Regions from separate parts of the Sphingomonas sp. AC411 genome, predicted to be linked through region 2. Evidence: riboswitches for the same ligand, from Rfam matches in the RefSeq annotation. Region 2 holds a riboswitch; each other region holds the start of a gene.

Region 1 (4,810 bases), 260 kb from region 2:
CAGTCGATCGGCTCCGCGCGGGCCATTTGCTCGGCTGGCGTGAGCGAGGGGTAGGGGACGTAGATCATCACGAGCCCCGACGAAAACCACATCGCGAACAGCAGGCAACTCGCAATCCCGATCCAGCGGTGCACGAGATAGAGCCAGCGCCGGCCTAGCTTGGCGAGCGATGCGGGGCGGCGGCTAGAAACCGGCACGGAGCGAGACGTCCACTGAACGAGGACGGCCCAGGACCCATTGCTGTACCCCGTAGCTGTTGATCGCATAGGCCGCGTCGAACAGGTTGTAGACGTGAAGATCCACGGCGACGCGCGGGGTCATCGCATAGGACAATGTGGTATCGACCGTCACATATCCGGGGATCCGGAAGTCGTTGGCATTGTCGGAGAATCGGCGGCCGACATAGCGCAGCCCGGCGCGGGCCTGGACGGCCGGCGTGGCGGTCCAGCGCAGCCACAGGTTCGCCATCGTCTCGGGCACCTCGGGCGGGGTGTTGCCGGCGTAGTTCGCGGTCTCCGACATGAAGTCGTCGAACCGGGCGTTCAGAACGCTGCCGTTCGCATCGAACCCGAAACCCCTTGGCAGATCGATCGAGACCGCGGCCTCGATCCCCTTGGCGGATCGCTGCCCGACCTGCTCGATCGGGCTGGTCGGCGTGAGTTGCGCCAGCAGCCCCGTCTTGACGATGCGGTACGCCGCCAGGGTCGCGGTGCCGCGGCCGTCGAGGAACACCGCCTTGGCGCCGACCTCGACCTGATTGCCGACGGCGTTGCTGAACTGGGCTTGCCCGGTCGAATAGGTGGTCAGCGTGCCCAGTGGATCGACCCCGGTCGCGTACTGGGCATAGAGCGAAACGGTGGGGATCGGCTGGTAGACGCTGCCGACGCGCCACGTCGTGTTGTGCAGGCGCTTGTCGAGCGCGAAGGCTTCGGTGGCGCCGTCGATCGTCCAGCGCTGGATCCGGTCGCGTTCGTAGCGGATCCCGCCGACGATCGAGACCTGCTCGCCCAGCTTCAGCCGGTCCTCGGCAAACATCGCATATTCGGTCGTCCGCGTCCGATAGCGTGGCGCGATCCCCTGCGTGTCGACGATGACGCCCGGATCGAAATCGTACGGATCGACCTCCGACACCTGCGACGCGGCCCCGAAATTATGCGAATAGGTCAGCTTGATCAGGTTAACGTCGAATCCAACGACGATGTCATTGGACAGGCCATCCGCGATCGGCGTGCGGACCGTCACGCTACCCTGATCGCCCCATTGCGTCTGGTCGTGGACGATGCCGGTCATGTCGGTGCGGTAGATGCTGCCGGGTGTCGCTGCGCCGCCACCGTTGCCATTCGGGCAGGCGCCATCGGTCGCGACCCAGCAATAGCTTTCGAGGTTGAGCCAGGAGCGTTTCGACGTCAGCCGATACGCCTGGTTGCTGACGGTCAGCGCCGTCGATGGTGTCCAGTCGACCTGGAGGCTGGTGCGGTTGTCGCGAAAGCGGACATAGCCGTCGCGCGTGTTGTAGTTGCGGCGTCGGTTGCCGTCGTCGAGCCGCCCGCCGATCAACGGCGTGCCGAAATAGCGCATCGGGTGCTGGCTGCCGTAATCGTCGCGAACCGTGACGGCGAGCGTATCGGTCGGTGCCCAGCGCAGCGTCGCGGACAGTGCGTAACTGCGCGATTGCCCTCGGTCGACATACCCGTCGGACCGGCGATAGCTGCCGTCGATGCGGTAGGACAGGTCTTCGCCTGCCGGTCCCCCGGCGCCTGCGGCGACATGGAAGGTGTCTTGCGAGCCATAGCCGATCTCGCCATCGATTTCGGTGCGCCGGGTATTCGGCTTGCGCATCAGCACGTTGACCGCACCGCCGAGCGCGCCTTGACCGTATAACACTGACGCAGGCCCGTTGAGGATGTCGATCCGCTCGACCATCCACGGATCGGTCGGGAAAGTAAGCGTCCCGGCCGCAGGAAACAGCCGCACGCCGTCGATCAGCTGGAGCACCGACCCCTGGCCGCTGAACCCCCGTGCCGCGAGCGCTGTGCCGCCATTGCCGAGATTGCCGACGCTGGTGATGCCCGGCGCGCGGCTTTCCGCATCGGCGATCGCCATGTCGCCCCGCGCGCGGATCGTGGCGCCGTCGATGACCGACAGCGTCGCCGGCGTCTCCAGCGGCGACAGGTTGAGCCGACTGGCCGTTCCGTTGGGCACCGTCAGATCCGCTTCATGGCGGCCCGTCACCAGAATGTCCTCGGATGTGGGTTCGGCGGTTTGCGCATTGGCCGCCGCCGGCAGCCCGATGACAAAACCGGCGGCGATGCAGGCGTAGTGGCGTTTCCGTCGTGCGCCGATCGTGATGTTCATGGTCTTCATACCCCGATGAAGGGCGAAGAAGACGGATGGACGCGAAACAGGCCGCGTTCGGACTGTCCGGCCGCGTGCATGCAAGCAGCCAGCCCGGAATCCCCGCCGGTGGACGTTATCGCGTCGGAGGCAGGTATCCTGGCTCGCGGGTCATGACGCCGGTCTGGCCTTCCCGGCGGGTCCTACCGCCAGTGACACTCGTCGACCGTCGCTCGCCGCTTACAGTTGCGGGGGCAGCGCCGGCCTGGGACCTGGTTCCTAAAAGGAGATCCGCACCGGCTTCCCGTCTTAGCTTCGGGACGATTGCGCGACCGAAGAACCTCGACGCGCCCCGTGTCCCAGCTTCCCGGAAGACGGTCAAGCGTCATATAAAGAATTCTTTATATGACCTTCTTTCGCCGATACTTAGCGTATGTCGCTCACGTCACGGGCCCGCCGAGCAGCTCGGCTACGGCGCCAATCGGGGTGGTGAGCGCCCGATAACAGAGCATCGCCGCGAAGCACGCCACCCCCATGCCGATGATCGTCAGGCATATGAACTGCAAAGCCGATGAGTGGCGTTTGCTGCGATCGGCCCGCTGGATTACGTGCCTGCTGAAGTCTTCGCGGATCTGGCTTCGCCGATCGACGTTTGCCGGACCACGCGCGGGCGGGGATTCGCTCAGAAGCGCGGCGACGCTGACCGGGTCCTGGGTCCGTACGCCGAAGCGACTGCCACCGCTCCAGACGACACGTCCGATGATCACGAGAGCCCCCGCCGGATATCGACATATGTGCCAATAGCCGGGGGCATCGCGCTGGAGACGAGAAGTCCCCGATCCGATACGTCATGGATACATCCGTTCGACCATTTGCCATTGACGTTCATCCGGCAGGATACGGACAGTTCTTTCAAGGCTGGCAATGTATACCCGATCTCACGACGTCATCATCGGCGATCGGTATCTCGAAGTTGCGGTGCTCCCAACCCGGGAAATATACGGAGCTGCGTGCGCGTTACCGGGCGAGTGCGATCAATTGAGCGATGCCGTTGGTACCGGTCTTGGCGACGATCGCGGCCCTGTGGTCCTCCACCGTCTTGGGACTGATGGCGAGTGCGGCGGCGATCGCCTGGTTATTGTGTCCCTTGACCAGCAGATCGAACACTTGGCGCTGGCGCGGTGTTAGCGTCGCGGTGCGTGCAAGCGCCGATCGCTGTGTCTTCGACCAGGCGACGCCTTCGCACACTGCGGCCAGCAGCCGATCCTCGTCGATCGGTTTTTCGAGATAGTCGAGGCCACCATAGCGCCGCACCGCATCGACCGCGTTGGCGGTCGTCGGCCATGCGGTCATGAAGACGATCGCGACGGTAGGGTCGACGGCGCGAACCCGATCGGCAAAGTCGAACCCGTCGATGTCGCCCATCATCACGTCGGTGACGATGCAATGCGCGGGTGCCTGCCCGTATACCGCAAGCAGCGGCACAGGATCGAGGAACGGCTCGGCGACATGGCCGTGGCGACCGAGCAACCGGGCGACGGCAGCACCGAGATCCCGATCGTCATCGACGACATAGACGAGTCCGCGGGTAGGATCGGTCATTCGGTTTCACCCAGCAACGGGAGGAGGATCGTCGCACGGGTTTCGCCGGTGTCATCGCTTGCTCTGGTAAGGCTGCCGCCATGCGCCTCGACGATCGCGCGGGCCACGAGGACGCCGATACCCATGCCAGGCTGTGGACTGCGATCGGGGCGAGATCGGTTCGTCACGACGATACGGGCTTTGCCGTCCTCGCTTGTCACGTCAAGCGACACCTGGCCGTCGCCGCGGGCCTGGATGGCATTGCGCACGAGGTTGACGATCGCCTGCGCCAGTTCCACTTCCTGGGCGAGTACGACGAGGTCCGGGTCGACCGTTTCGATTGCGAGCGTCACTCCCCGGGATTTCGCTTCGGGATGTGCCAACGCCGCGACGGTATCGATCAGCGCCGCCAGCGGTAACGGCGTCGGTTCGTCGACCGCTCTTCCCCCGAAGCGCCGCAATCGACGGACCAGCGTGGAGAGCGCGGCTGCCTTGCGATCGATCAACGCCGCGGTCGTGGCGATCTCTGGGTCGGCCGAGACGGTGATCTCATGCAGGTGCTTGGCCTCGATCGCCAGTGTGGACAAAGGTTGGCTGATCTCGTGGATGACCGCGACCGACATAGCGCGCAACGTCTTCAATCGCTCGGCCTGGAACAGCAGGCGATCCCGGCGTTCGAGATCGCCGCGCGCTCTGGCCTGCGCATCGGCGAAGCTGCCGGCGAGATACCCGACGACCATGATCGAGGCGAGGCTCATATGCAGGGCCAGCCGTTCGTCCATCCGCATCGGCATTGCGGTGCGCGGCAGCACGATCGCGGCGACGACGGCGATGGCAAGCCAACTCGCGGTGCGGCCGGATCGCAGGCCTATCCATGCGACCGCCAGCAGCACGG
Region 2 (4,810 bases):
GGCTGGCGGATGCGCCCGGTGATCGCGCCTATGATATCGTCACGATCGATCGAAACCGGATCCAGGCGAATGCGAGCAATCGGCTTGAGGCGTGCTCGCCGACGTCGCCGGGTTGCAGCAGTTTCGCCGGTCGGACTCGCGGAGTGCCAATCCGACCAGCCAAGGCATTTCGCTGCGCGGGATCGGCGGCAATGCCTCCAGTCGCGCGCTGCTGATCTTCGACGGGGTGCCGCAGGCGGATCCGTTCGGCGGCTGGGTCGCGTTTCCGGCCTATGCGACCGGGCGGCTTGGGCGCATCCGCGTAACGCGCGGTGGCGGCAGCGGGTATCAGGGGCCGGGTGCGCTGGCCGGAACGGTCGAGCTGGAAAGCGCGACGCCCGATCAACTGACGCCGTTCCAGGGCGGCGTCGCCTATGGCAGCCGCGATTCGGTCGATGCGCAGGGCTCGGCGGCGCTGGTACGCGGATCGGGGTTCGCCACCCTGTCGGGGGCGTACGCGCGCGGGGACGGCTTCACGCCGACCGTCGAGGAAAGCCGCGGGATCGTGGATCGCGCCGCCCCCTATGAGCAGGCTTCGGGTGCGCTGCGGACCGTCGTCGGGATCGACGCGAAGACCGAATTGCAGATGAATGCGAGCGCGTTCACCGACACGCGCGACCGCGGAAGCGACTTCACCGCCAACACAAGCGAGGGGGCCGACGCGAGCATCCGGCTGATCGGGCGGGGCGCGTGGGGCTATTCGGCGCTGGCGTATCTGCAGACGCGCGCGTTCGCGAGCAGCTTCAACAGCATCAATGCCGCGCGGACGACCGCGATCCAGTCGCTGAACCAGTATAATACGCCAGCCACCGGGCTTGGCGGGCGGATCGAGATCGCGCCGCCGCTAGGCGAGAGCATCACGCTCAGGTTGGGGGCGGATATCCGCGACGTGAGCGGCAAGACGCAGGAACTCTATACGTTCGTCAACGCAGCGCCCACGCGACGGCGCGAGGCTGGCGGGAGTACGACGACGACCGGCGTGTTCGCCGATGGGAGCCTGGTCGCGGGCGACTTCACGTTCAGTCTTGGAGGACGGGTCGACTGGTGGTCGATCGACGGCGGCTATCTGTCCGAGCGCCCGCTGGCGACCGGCGCGGCGCTGACCGACCTGCGCTATGCAGACCGCGACGGCAGCGAGACGACCGGGCGGGCGGGCGTGGCATACCAGCCGATCGAGACGATCACGCTGCGTGTCGCCGGGTATCGCGGGTGGCGCCTGCCGACGCTCAACGAACTGTACCGCCCGTTCCGGGTTGGCAACGACGCGACCGCGGCGAATGCGTTGTTGTCGCCGGAGCGGCTGACCGGGGTCGAAGGTGGCGTCACGCTGACGCCTGCGCCGGGCGTGAGCATCGCCGCGACCTATTTCTACAACCGGCTGAAGAACGCGATAGCCAACGTCACGACGACCAACCCGCCGCAGGTGCTGCCGGGGGTCGCCACCTACCGCGTCCGCCAGAATCTCGATGCGATCCGCGCGCATGGCTTCGAACTGGATGCGTCGTATCGGCCGGGTCCGCTGGGCGTGCAAGCATCGTGGTCGCACACGAACTCGAAGGTCGAGGGTTCGGGGATCACCGCCGCTTTGGACGGCTTGCGGCCGGCGCAGACCCCGCGCGACCAGGTGTCGGGAACGGTCGACTGGCGGCAGGACGCGGCGGCGCTGTCGCTGACCGTGCGGCATATCGGGCGGCAGTTCGACGACGACCAGAATACGCGGGTGCTTGGGGCCGCGACGATGCTCGATGCCTACGCGGCGCTGCCGATCATGCGCTCGTTGGTCGCGGAGGTGCGGGGGAGAACCTGTTCGACGAGCGCGTCGAGGCGGGGATCAGCGGCGCCAACATCGTCGAGCGCGCGACACCGCGGACGATCTGGGTCGGGCTGCGCTACGGCGGGCGGTGAGTCCGAACGATCCTCCCCCGCCAGGGAGAGGATCAGTAGGCCCGCGTTGACCCGTGCATGGCGCGCGACTAATGCCACCCTTGTGAAGGGTTCCCGGCGACGGGATCAAAGGGAAGTCGGTGCGCGGGCCGGGTCGTCAGGATCCAAATCCGCAAGACCGGCGCTGTACCCGCAACTGTGACCGGATAGCGGCCACCCCGATTATGCCACTGGGTTCCGGCCCGGGAAGGCGGGGTGGAGGCGGTGACCCGGAAGCCAGGAGACCTGCCTCTCACGGTCGATCCACTGCGCGGGCGGGTGTCCGGCGCGGACGAGTGCTCCGGTGCAGCCGGGTTTCCTCGAGCGAGGACGTCTGCCGTCCCCGAATGGTCGTGGGCGGTTCTGCCAGGACGTGCCCATGACGAAATTCTTCCTGCTCCTGAGCGCCGCGGTGATCGCAGTGCCGGCCTACGCGCAGGACATCCCCGATACCGACGCCCCCGAAGTCGTCGTCACCGCGAGCCGCGTCGCACAGCCAGCGAGCGAGATCGGGCAGGCGGTGACCGTGATCGACCGCGCCGAGATCGAACGCCGCCAGACCGTCGTTGTATCCGATCTGCTCGCAACCACGCCCGGCGTCACCGTCACGCGCAACGGCACGCTCGGCGCGCTGACCGGCGTGCGGATCCGCGGTGCCGAATCCGACCAGACCCTGGTCGTGATCGACGAGTACGCGTCAACGATCCCGCCTCGACTGGCGGCGGTTTCGATTTCGGTAACCTCCTATCGAGTTCGGTCGAGAGGATCGAAGTGTTGCGCGGGCCGAACTCGGTGCCATGGGGCAGCCAGGCGATCGGTGGCGTCGTCAACATCATCACCGCCGCACCGACCGAAGGCATGCAGGCGCGCGCCAACGCCGAATATGGCTATGCCGACAGCATGTTCGCGAGCGCGGGCGTGTCGGGCAAGTCCGGACCGGTGTCGGGCTCGCTGACCGGCGGCTATCTGAAGACCGACGGCATTTCGTCCGCGGCCAGCGGTACCGAGCGCGACGGCTATCGCCAATATGGCGCCACCGGACGGCTGGGTGTCGAGTTCGCGCCCGGGATCGGTCTCGATCTGCGCGGCTATTTCGCGGACAGCAAGGTCGAGATCGACGATGGTTTCAATCCGGAAACCTTCGTGGTCGCGGACAGCCTTGCCTATGGGACCACGCAGGAACTCTACGGCTATGCCGGCCTGCACGCGAACTTCGCCGACGGCCGGTTCAACAACCGCGTCGCGTTCACGATCGCCGACATCAACCGCGACAATTTCTCGCAGCCCGGCGGCGACGTGTCGTTCATCGGCCGCGGTCGCAGCGAACGCTATGAATATCAGGGCGATTTCCGTCCGCTCGACGAGGTCCGCGTCGTCGCGGGCGTCGAGCGCGAGAACAGCCGCTTCAACGACGGCTTCACCTTCGCGGATACCGGCATCACCAGCGTCTATGGCCAGCTGATCGTCAAGCCGCTCGACATCCTCACGATCACCGGCGGCGTGCGCAACGACGACCATGAGGATTTCGGCAGCCACACGACGTTCGGCGCAAATGCGGCGCTGGCGTTGCGCACCGGTACCACCATCCGCGCCAGCTATGGCGAAGGCTTCAAGGCGCCGACCTTGTACCAGCTCTTTTCCGCCTACGGGAACCGCGACCTCGATCCCGAGACCGCACGGAACTTCGATATCGGCATCGAGCAGGCGTTTCTCGGCGACCGGGTCCGCGCGGGAGTGACGTATTTCAACCGCCGCACGCGCAACCAGATCGACTTCCGCAATTGCAGCCCGACGGAGCAGGCGACGGCCGGTTCGATCTGCGTCGATCGCCCGTTCGGCGTGTACGACAATGTCGCGCGTGCCGAAGCGGACGGCGTCGAGTTTACGCTCGCGCTGCGTCCGGTCGATGCGCTGACGCTGACCGCCAACTACAGCTATATCCACACCGAGAACCGCGCGATCGGCGCCAATTTCGGCAACGACCTCGCGCGTCGCCCGAAGCAGACCGCCAGCGTCAACGCCGACTACCGGTTCGTGTTCGGGCTGTCGGTCGGTGGCACCGTGACGATGGTCGGCGACAGCTTCGACGACGCCGGCAACACCGTGCGGCTCGACGGCTATGCGCTGGCGGGCATCCGCGCCGAAATGCCGATCAACGACCGGATCGCGCTGTACGGCCGCGTCGATAACCTGACCGACGCGCGGTACGAGACGGTCGCGGGTTACGGCAATTACGGTCGCGCGGCGTATGGCGGCGTGCGGTTGCGGCTGAAGTGAGGCGCGGGTCGATCCTCTTCGCGCTCCTGCTCGGGGGCTGCGCGCAATCCCTGGCGCGGGCGGCGGCGGCGGGAGATCGTCTCGACCAATCCGTGCGTGGATTCGGTGCTGGTCCGGATCCTGCCCGCATCGCGGATCGCGGGGATCAGCCATTATTCGCAGGACCCGTCGGCGACCTCGATCCCGCTCGCCGTCGCGCGGCAGTTTCGCGGCATCGCCGGGACCGCTGAGGAGGTGATCGCGCTCCACCCCGATCTCGTCATCGCCAGCACCTACACCCCGCCTGCGACTCAGGCGGCCTACGCCCGTGCCGGCCTGAAGACGCTGCTGCTGGGCATTCCGGACTCGATCGCCGAGAGCAAGGCGCAGGTAAAGCAGATTGCCGACGCGGTCGGTGCGCCCGCGGGTGGCGCGCGGATCAACGCCGATATCGATCGTGCGGTGACGCGCTGGAGCCACAAAGATGGCGAGTCGCCCAGCGCTCTGCTCTATATCAGCGGCGATCTCGCGACCGGGGGAGCACGTTGCTGAATGAGATGATGACCCGCGTCGGCTTCCGCAACGCCGCCGC
Region 3 (4,810 bases), 2.3 Mb from region 2:
TCCCGGTCCAGGGGTGGCCGAGGCACGGTGAACGCCGCCTGCGTGACACTGGCTGAGCGACGACCATGTGGCGGGGGCCGCATCGGCGTCGTGCGTCGGCCGCTCATGGCGTCCGGTCGTCGTATGTCCCGGCCGTTCGCGGCAGGCCCCGGTCCTCGTCGGACGCTGCGGGGTTTGTGCATGACGACTTCAACATTCGAAAGACCGGCGCGGGTTTCGACTCGCAAGCGCATCGGCTGGCTGTTCGCAGGCCTGATCGCGGCCAATATCGCCGCCTGGGGCTGGGCATTCTCGCTGTTCCACGCGCAACCCTCATGCTCGGCACGGCGTTGCTAGCCTGGGGATTGGGCCTGCGCCACGCAGTGGACGCGGACCACATCGCCGCGATCGACAACGTGACCCGCAAGCTGATGCAGGACGGCCAGCGCCCGATCGCCGTCGGCTTCTGGTTCGCGATCGGCCACTCCGGGATCGTGCTGATCGCCGCCGTCGCGATCGCGCTCACCGCCAGCGCGCTGTCGCAGTTCGAGGCGTTCAAGCAGGTCGGCGGCGTGGTCGCGACGATGATCTCTGCGCTGTTCCTTTTCACGATCGCCGCGATGAACCTCATCATCCTGCGCTCGGTCTGGCGCACCTTCGGCCACGTCCGCGGCGGCGGCACCTATGTCGAGGAGGATCTCGACCTGCTGCTCGGCAGTCGCGGCCTGCTCGCGCGGCTGTTCCGCCCGATGTTCCGGCTGGTGACCCGAAGCTGGCACATGGCCCCACTCGGCTTCCTGTTCGGCCTCGGCTTCGATACTGCCACCGAAGTCGCGATCCTCGGCCTTTCCGCGAGCCAGGCCGCCGACGGTCTCTCGATCGGCACGGTGCTCGTCCTCCCGGTGCTGTTCGCGACCGGCATGGCACTAATCGATACCGCGGACGGCGTCGTCATGCTCGGCGCGTACGAATGGGCGTTCGTGAAGCCGATCCGCAAACTCTATTACAACATCACCATCACGCTGATCTCCGCCATCGTCGCGATCGCGATCGGCGGCATCGAGACGCTCGCGCTGCTCGGGGCAAAGCTCGGCCTGACCGGTGGCATCTGGGATCTGGCAGCCGCACTCGGCGAGAACTTCAACGGCCTCGGCTTCGCGATCATCGGCCTGTTCGTGCTGTGCTGGGTCCTGAGCTTCGCCATCTACCGCTGGAAACGCTTCGACGAAATCGAAGTCGTGCACGGGTAGCTCGCTCCGTCCTCTCGATCCTCCCCCGCCAGGGGAGGTGGCTGGCACTCGCCAGACGGAGGGGGAGGACGGCGACCCCGTAGGTTCCGTGTCCTCCCCTCCGTCACCTGCGGTGCCACCTCCCCTGGCGGGGGAGGATGTCGGAAAAGCGATATGCGAATTGGCACGCCCCCGGAATTCCTCTAACCCCATCCGCGAGGCTCGGTTTCACCGAACCTCACAGATCGCGCCGGTGCCCGGAAGGGCTTGAATGGGAATGCGGTGCGGGAGGATGTCCTCCCAATGCCGCGGCTGTCCCTGCAACTGTAAGCGGTGAGCGAGACGCACATGCCCTTCGTTTCGGAGGGCAGCCACTGGGGAAACCTGGGAAGGCGTACGTCGAGCCTCGACCCGCGAGCCAGGAGACCTGCCAGCGCAATGGTCGCTCTTGCTACGATCCAGGGGATGGTCGCGGCACGGTACCTCCGTCTGAGCGACGAACGCGTGCGGCCGTCCGGTCGTGCGCGCGTATGCTTGCAGGAGAATACCAATGCCCGATCTTTCCCCCAATCTGGCCAAGGTCCCCGTCACTATCGTCACCGGCTTTCTCGGTGCCGGCAAGACGACGCTCATCAGCCACCTGATCCGCAACGCGAACGGCCGTCGCCTCGCGGTCGTGGTCAACGAATTCGGCACGCTCGGCATCGACGGCGACATTCTCAAGGGCTGCGCGATCCCCGATTGCCCGGCCGAAAACGTCGTCGAGCTGGCCAATGGCTGCATCTGCTGCACCGTCGCGGACGACTTCATCCCGACCGTCGAAACGCTGCTCGCACTCGACCCGCGCCCCGATCACATCCTGATCGAGACGTCCGGCCTCGCACTGCCCAAGCCGCTGCTGAAGGCATTCGACTGGCCCGCGATCCGCTCGCGCATCACCGTCGACGGCGTCATCGCGCTAGCAGATGCCGAAGCGGTCGCCGCCGGTCGCTTCGCCCCCGACGTGGCCGCGCTCGATGCCCAGCGCGCCGCAGACCCCAGCGTCGACCACGAGACGCCATTATCGGAAGTGTTCGAGGATCAGCTCGCCTGCGCCGATCTCGTACTCCTGACCAAGGTCGACCTCGCCGGCCCCGAAGGCGTCGCCAAGGCGCGCGCGGTGATCGCCGCCGAGTCCGCACGGCCGCTCCCGGTCATCGACCTGACCGACGGTGTCATCGACTCCCGCGTAATCCTCGGCCTCAACGCCGCGGCCGAGGACGATATCGCCAGCCGCCCCTCGCATCACGACGGCGAGGACGATCACGAGCATGACGATTTCGACAGCGTCGTCGTCGAGCTGGGCGAGATCGCCGACCCCGCCGACCTGACCGCGAAGATCGAGGCACTCGCCCGCAGTGCCGACATCCTCCGCGTGAAGGGCTACGCGGCGGTCACCGGCAAGCCGATGCGCCTGCTCGTCCAGGCGGTCGGCGCCCGCGTCCGCACGCAGTACGACCGCCCATGGCGCGCAGGCGAACCACGCCGTACGCAACTGGTGGTGATCGCCGAGCACGACCGCATCGACGAGGCCCGCATCAAGGCCGCGCTGGACGCCTGAGCCCCGATGCACGTCGTCTTCCGCGAGACCCACGGGCTGGAGGAAAGCGCGGTCCCGCAGGACCTCTCCCAATCCCCCGCGGATATCGTCGTTCTCTCCTTCTCCGACGGTGACCTCGGCGCATTCGCCGCGGGCTGGAGACGTGCGGACGCCGTCGGAAGCCGATTGCCGTCGCTACGCCTCGCGAACCTGAGCGCACTACAGCACCCGCTCTCGGTCGACACCTATGTCGAGCAGACGCTGGCCGGCGCCAAGGGCATCCTGATCCGGCTGATCGGCGGCCGCTCCTACTGGAGCTACGGCCTGCAACAGGTCGAAAACCTCGCGCGGGGGAACAACATCGCGCTCGCCGTCCTTGCCGCAGACGGCCGCGTCGACACGCGCCTCGACGCCGCCTCGACGATCCCGCTGTCGACGCTCCGCCGCCTGGCTCATCTCTGCGACACCGGCGGCGCGGTTGCGGCGCAGGCGGCACTCGCGCAGTTCGCGCTAGCCGCCGGTTGCTATGCCGGCCCGGTCACCGGAGTCCGTGCGATCGCCGATGTAGGCGGCTGGCAACCGCACGACGGCGCGACGTGCCCGGCCGCGTTCGCGATCAACGCGCACCGCCCTCGCGTGCTGATCGTGTTCTACCGCTCCTACCTGACCGCCGCAGACCTCCACCCGATCGAAGCGCTCCACGCCGAACTGACGGCGCGAGGCTTCGACGTCATCGGCCTCTTCGCGCCCTCGCTCAAGGCACCGGATGCGGCCGGCTGGATGGGCCACTGGGTCCGAGCTTTGAAGCCCGCCGCGATCGTCAACGCCACCGCCTTCTCCGCACGCGGCGCGAGTGAGACGACCCCACTCGACGCCGCCGATGTCCCCGTCTTCCAGGTCGCGCTGGCCACCTCCGACCGCGCCGCCTGGGCCGGCGCCACCCGCGGCCTGTCGCCTGCCGACCTCGCCATGCACGTGGTCCTTCCCGAAGTGGACGGCCGCCTCTTCGCCGGCGTCGCCAGCTTCAAGGAAGCCGCGGCGAGGGACGGCGACCTCGAATACACCCGCCGCGAACACCGCGCCGACCCCGCGCGCATCACCGCGATCGCTGCGCGGATCGAAGCCTGGACGAACCTCGCCAGCAAACCCATCGCCGACCACCGCATCGCGATCGTCCTCTCGACCTACCCCGGCAAGACGTACCAGATGGCGCACGCCGTCGGCCTCGACGCACTCGCCTCCACGCAGGCGATCCTCGCCGACCTCACCGAAGCCGGCTACGCGATCACGCCCGACGCAACCGATCTGGCTACCTCGCGCATTCACTGGCCGCTCGCCGAGTACCGCAAAGCCCTCGCGCACCTCCCCGAAGCTCTGCAAAAGGACCTTCAGGAAACCTGGGGCGATCCAACCGAAGACTTCGCTTTCACCGCGATCGACCAGGGCGGGGCACTCGTCGCCCTCCAGCCCGAACGCGGCCGAACCGAGCAACGTGCGGAGGAGTATCATGACCTCTCGCGCTGCCCCTGCCACGCCTATGTCGCCTTCTACCTCTGGCTCCGCACGCGCGGCACCGACGCGCTGGTCCATGTCGGCGCGCACGGCACGCTCGAATGGCTGCCTGGCAAGTCGGTCGCGCTGTCCGAGGCCTGCTGGCCCGAAGCGCTCACCGGCGCGATGCCCGTCATTTACCCGTTCATCGTCAACGACCCCGGCGAAGCAGCCCAAGCCAAGCGCCGCATCGGCGCGGTCACGCTCGGCCACGTCCCGCCACCGCTGGAGCGCACGCGCACCGGCGCCGGCCTCGGCCGCCTCGAAGCGCTGCTCGACGAATTTTCCAACGCGGACGGCCTCGATCCAGCCCGCCGCGACCGCCTGCAACGCGACATCCGCGACGAGGCCACCGCCACCGGCCTCGCCGCCACTCTAGGCCTCGACGACGCGCAGTCCCAAGCCGACGCGATCACCCGCATCGACACCTTCGTCTGCGACGTGAAGGAAAGCCAATATGGCGACGGCCTCC
Region 4 (4,810 bases), 2.4 Mb from region 2:
AGCCGGTCGCGGATCGCGGCGGGGAGCGCTTCGTCGGCGTGGTTGAGCGGGAGCTTGAGATCGGTGATGCGGAGCATGCCCGCTCCTCTAGCGCCGCGCGGCGCGATCCGCCATCGGCAGTACTGGGCGCGAGCGCGAGAGGACATGATCATGCGGACCGACGACGAGCAGAATGCGAAGAGCGCGAAGCGCAAGGAGGTCCACGATAAGATCGTCGCGAGCAAGACGATCGAGAAGGGGCTGATCATCGTCCACACCGGCAAGGGCAAGGGCAAGTCGACCGCCGCGTTCGGCATGGCGGTGCGGATGATCGGGCACGGGCGGAAAGTCGGCGTGGTGCAGTTCGTCAAGGGTGCGATGGCGACCGGCGAGAAGGCGATCTTCGATGCGTTCCCGGACCTGTGCGAATTCAAGCCGATGGGCGAGGGGTTCACCTGGGATACGCAGGATCGTGCGCGCGATATCGCGGTGGCGCGCGAGGCGTGGGACGAGGTCAAGCGGATGATCGCGGATCCGACTTATGCGATGGTCGTGGCGGACGAGCTGAACATCGTGTTGCGGTATGAGTATCTGCCGGTCGACGAGGTGCTGGCGGTGCTGTCGGCCAAGCCCGAGATGACGCATGTCGTGGTGACGGGGCGGAACGCGCCGGATGCACTGATCGAGCGGGCGGATCTGGTAACCGAGATGACGCAGGTGAAGCATCCGTTCCGGTCCGGGATTAAGGCGCAGGCCGGCGTGGAGTTCTGACGCTTCGGCACGGCACCCATTCCGTCACCCCGAACCTGTTCCGGGGGCCACCGTCCCGCGCAATCCAACCTGTCGAGCCTGGGAAACGGTGGATGCCGGAACGAGCCCGGCATGACGGAGGGTTTGGTGAGATGGCGTGTATTGCACGCGACGCACCGCCCGCGTATCGCTCGATCTGCGACAGGTTTTCCCGATGCGGCAACGCGTAGGGAAATGAAAATGGGAACGGAAACACCCGGCTGCCCCTGCAACTGTACGCGGCGAGCCATCGTGCCTCATGCCGATTGGGATACTCCCGAGAAGGCGGCGCGGACGGCGTTGACCCGCGAGCCAGGAGACCTGCCCGTCGCGGTCGTCTTTCGTCCGGCCAGGGTGCGCCGAACGGACGGGTAACACCCCGAGCGACGACATCGCTTCGCGTCGCGCGGAGGCTGGAGGCGTGCGCCTTTTGCCCCTCGCGCGATGCGGGATCGACTGTCCGAAGGGGTAACTATGCCAAGTTCACATCATGTTACTACCGTCCGGGAACGGACATGCTGAAGCCGGTCGAAGACGGCGTCGCGGTGGTCGCGTGCAACACATGCCGCCATTCCGTCGACGCGCGAGATGACGAGCAGGGCCAGCGCGGCGGCGCGCGGCTCGCGCAGGCGCTGAAGACGGTGCAGGCAAGCGATCCGGCCTATGCCGACGTCGCGGTGCAGGAGATGCCGTGCCTGTTCGCGTGCCAGGATTTCTGCACGATCCACCTGCGCGCACCCGCCAAGGTCGGCTATGTGCTCGGCCGGTTCGAACCGACCGAGGATTCCGCGCGCGCGATCCTCGATTACGCGCGGCTCTACGGCGAGAGCGCGTTCGGGCAGGTGCCGTTCAAGCAATGGCCGCAAGGCGTGAAAGGCCATTTCATCACCCGCACGCCGCCCGCCGGGTTTGTCGTCGAATGACCGCATTCGCGACGCCCGCCGCGTTTCTGGCGGCCTTGCGCGGCTTGCCGCAGGCGGACGCGACGGCGCGATCCGCGGCGATCGCCCGGCAGGGGGAACTGACCAAGCCGCCGGGCTCGCTCGGACGGCTGGAGGATATCGCGGTCTTCATGGCCGGATGGCAAGGCAACCCGCTGCCGCGGCTCGATCGCAGTAGCGCGGTTGTGTTCGCGGGCAACCACGGCATCGTGGCGCGGGGTGTCAGCGCGTTCCCCGGGTCGGTGACCGCGCAGATGGTCGCCAATTTCGAGCATGGCGGCGCGGCTATCAACGCTCTGTCGCGGGCGGCGGGCCTTGAGCTGAAGATCGTATCGCTCGATCTCGACCGGCCGACCGCAGACTTCACCGAAGCCCCGGCGATGTCGGAGGAGGAGTGCCTCGGCGCGATCAACGCTGGCGCGGCAGCGGTCGCGGATGCGCCGGACTTGGTGGTGCTCGGCGAGATGGGGATCGGCAATTCGACGACCGCCGCGGCGCTGTGTCTGGCGAGCTTCGGCGGGTCGGCGAGCGACTGGGTAGGGCCGGGTACCGGCGTCGATGGCGAGGGCATCGCACGGAAGATCGCCGTCGTCGAAGCTGGGGTCGCGCTGCACCGGGACGCGCTGACCACACCGTTCGAGATCTTGCGGCGGCTCGGCGGACGCGAACTGGCAGCGATTGCAGGTGCGGTGGTTGCCGCGCGACTGGCGGGCCTGCCGGTGATGCTCGATGGGTTTATCTGCTGTGCGGCCATGGCGCCGTTGGCGGCGGCGTGCCCCGACATTCTCGCGCATTGCCTTGCCGGGCACGTGTCGGCCGAGCCGGGGCATCGTCTTCTGCTTGAGCGAATGGGCATCGAACCATTGCTGTCGCTCGGGATGCGGCTGGGCGAGGGCAGCGGCGCTGCGACCGCGACATTGCTGGTTCGAGCCGCGCTGGCCGTGCATGCCGAGATGGCGACGTTCGCCGAGGCGGGCGTTTCGGCGGCGTGAGCGCGTACATGCTGCACCTGATGCGGCACGGGGCGCCCGAAGTGGCGGGGCGAATGCTCGGACGGACCGACGACCCGGCGACCGAGGCGGGGATCGCCGCCTGCGTCGCACGCGCGGAGGGCATCGCGGCGGAACGGATCGCAGCGTCCGATCTGGTTCGCGCGCGTGTCTGTGCGGCGGCGATCGGTGAGCCGCGCGGCGTTTCGGTCGAGGTCGATCCACGCTGGCGGGAACTCGACTTCGGCACCTGGGACGGTTTGAGCCCAGCCGAGATATACCCCGCCGAGTTGGCCGCATTCTACGACGATCCCGATGCGTCACCACCGCCGGATGGCGAACGCTGGTCCGCGTTGCAGGACCGGGTCGCGAAGGCGTTGACCGCGATGCCGCCGGTTTCGACATTGGTGGTGACGCATGGCGGCGCGATCCGGGCGGCGCTCGCGGAATTGTGCGGGTTCGATCGACGGCAGATCTGGGCGTTCGACCTGCCCTATGCCGCGCTGGCCTCGCTGCGCATCTGGCCGGGCCCGACGCGGACCGTGCAGATCGTCGGGCTGGCTACGTGAAAGGGCTGATCATCGCGTTCGGCTTTCTGACCCGCCTGCCGATGCCGCGGGTCGAAATGGGGCCAGCGGATTTCGCCGCGGCGATCCGGTTCTACCCTATCGTCGGTCTCGTGATCGGCCTGATCGTCGCTGCGGCCGGATGGCTGGGTGCGCTGGTCGATCCGTGGATGGGGGCCTGTGCTGCCCTGCTGACCTGGATCGCGGTGACGGGGGCGCTGCATCTCGACGGGCTTGCCGACCTCGCCGACGGGCTGGGCGCAGCGCATGGCGATCGGACGCGCCTGCTTGCTGTCATGGCCGATCCGCATATCGGGAGCTTCGGCGTCGTCGCGATCGCCGGTCAGATGCTCGCCAAGCTCGTGCTGCTGCATGCCGTAGGGGTGGATTGGGGCTGGTCCTTGTGCCGTTCGCGGCGAGGATGGGGCCGCTGGCATGGGCGAGACTGTTGCCGCCACTGCGGCCCAGCGGGCTCGGCGCTGCGGTTGTCGGCGCGGTACGCGCGCGCGATCTGCTGGGATGGGGCCTGCTGCTCGCGCTCACCGCAGTTGGGGAGCCGGCGCTCATCGCCTTCCCGCTGCTCGTGCTCGGCGTCGCGGCATGGTTCCGGCAGACGCTCGGCGGCGTGACCGGCGACGCGCATGGCGCGGGAATCGAAATCGTCGAGATCGGGCTGCTAGTCGCGTTGGCGATGGCCGGCGCGCTCGCTTAGCGCAAGTAGCGCATCGAGATCGACATGCCGCTCGAGCGTTGCGGCGATCGCATCGAGCGCGGCATCGATCGACGCGCTATGATCGGGTCCGCTGGACGCGACGCCGAGCCGCGCAAGCCACGCCGCGCGTTGCTCCGCGAGCGCGAGCAGGCCGTGGACGTAGCTGCCCGACACCAGCCCGTCTGCACTCGTCGCGCCTTCGGGGCTGCCATCGGCGCGGTGGCCGGCCGGGCGTGCGGTCGCGGGGCCGGTGGTAGCACCCATGTGCATCTCATAGCCCTCGAACGCCGCGCCCTGCGTCCGGCCGCGCACCCTTTCCAGCGTCTTGCGGCCGGTGAGGACCGTGTCGATGTCGAGCAACCCGAGCCCGTCGACGCGCCCCGCCGGCCCTCGATCCCGTCAGGGTCGGCGATGCTGCGACCGAGCATCTGATAGCCGCCGCAGAGCCCGAGCACCGGTTTGCCACGGCGGTGATGCGCGCGGATATCGATGTCCCAGCCTTGCGCGCGAACGAAGGCGAGGTCGGGGATCGTCGCCTTCGATCCCGCGAGCACGATCATGTCGACCTCCGGGATCGGTGTGCCCGGCGGCACCATCACCAACGCGACACCGGGCTCGAGCCGAAGCGGATCGAGGTCGTCGAAATTGGCGATCCGCGGCGTGATCGGGCAGGCGATCGTGACGCGGCGTTGGGCACTGGCGGCGGGGCGTTCGAGGATCACTGCGTCCTCGCTCGGCAACCGTACCGCGTCGGCCAGCCACGGCACGACGCCGTAGCCGCGCCATCCGCTCCGCGCTTCGATCGCGCGATAGCCGTCGTCGAACAGCGCCGGG

What was found. A riboswitch is a leader RNA that binds a small molecule or an ion and turns the genes downstream of it on or off. The one in region 2 is predicted to bind cobalamin.
Region 1: linked by a shared signal. The riboswitch ahead of AC0IX7_RS17010 (TonB-dependent receptor) and the one ahead of AC0IX7_RS18350 (TonB-dependent receptor) in region 2 are both predicted to bind cobalamin.
Region 3: linked by a shared signal. The riboswitch ahead of cobW (cobalamin biosynthesis protein CobW) and the one ahead of AC0IX7_RS18350 (TonB-dependent receptor) in region 2 are both predicted to bind cobalamin.
Region 4: linked by a shared signal. The riboswitch ahead of AC0IX7_RS06115 (DUF1636 domain-containing protein) and the one ahead of AC0IX7_RS18350 (TonB-dependent receptor) in region 2 are both predicted to bind cobalamin.

Annotation. Positions count from the first base shown of each region.
Region 1 is NZ_CEEDAQ010000001.1:3,310,874-3,315,683, forward strand. Features, by position in the region: gene AC0IX7_RS17005 (hypothetical protein) at 1-197, opposite strand, end outside; gene AC0IX7_RS17010 (TonB-dependent receptor) at 184-2,355, opposite strand; cobalamin riboswitch at 2,467-2,693, opposite strand; gene AC0IX7_RS17015 (hypothetical protein) at 2,775-3,101, opposite strand; gene AC0IX7_RS17020 (response regulator transcription factor) at 3,352-3,936, opposite strand; gene AC0IX7_RS17025 (sensor histidine kinase) at 3,933-4,810, opposite strand, start outside.
Region 2 is NZ_CEEDAQ010000001.1:3,571,205-3,576,014, forward strand. Features, by position in the region: gene AC0IX7_RS18340 (hypothetical protein) at 1-215, shown strand, start outside; partial or broken gene AC0IX7_RS18345 (TonB-dependent receptor) at 113-1,741, shown strand; cobalamin riboswitch at 2,015-2,230, shown strand; partial or broken gene AC0IX7_RS18350 (TonB-dependent receptor) at 2,342-2,727, shown strand; gene AC0IX7_RS18355 (TonB-dependent receptor plug domain-containing protein) at 2,737-4,239, shown strand; gene AC0IX7_RS18360 (ABC transporter substrate-binding protein) at 4,345-4,770, shown strand; gene AC0IX7_RS18365 (hypothetical protein) at 4,764-4,810, shown strand, end outside.
Region 3 is NZ_CEEDAQ010000001.1:1,232,220-1,237,029, reverse strand. Features, by position in the region: partial or broken gene AC0IX7_RS06350 (HoxN/HupN/NixA family nickel/cobalt transporter) at 181-1,229, shown strand; cobalamin riboswitch at 1,443-1,657, shown strand; gene cobW (cobalamin biosynthesis protein CobW) at 1,759-2,808, shown strand; partial or broken gene cobN (cobaltochelatase subunit CobN) at 2,815-4,810, shown strand, end outside.
Region 4 is NZ_CEEDAQ010000001.1:1,180,706-1,185,515, reverse strand. Features, by position in the region: partial or broken gene AC0IX7_RS06125 (NAD(P)/FAD-dependent oxidoreductase) at 1-77, opposite strand, end outside; gene cobO (cob(I)yrinic acid a,c-diamide adenosyltransferase) at 145-750, shown strand; cobalamin riboswitch at 916-1,111, shown strand; gene AC0IX7_RS06115 (DUF1636 domain-containing protein) at 1,284-1,691, shown strand; gene cobT (nicotinate-nucleotide--dimethylbenzimidazole phosphoribosyltransferase) at 1,688-2,701, shown strand; gene AC0IX7_RS06105 (histidine phosphatase family protein) at 2,698-3,267, shown strand; partial or broken gene AC0IX7_RS06100 (adenosylcobinamide-GDP ribazoletransferase) at 3,309-3,886, shown strand; partial or broken gene AC0IX7_RS06095 (cobyric acid synthase) at 3,941-4,810, opposite strand, start outside.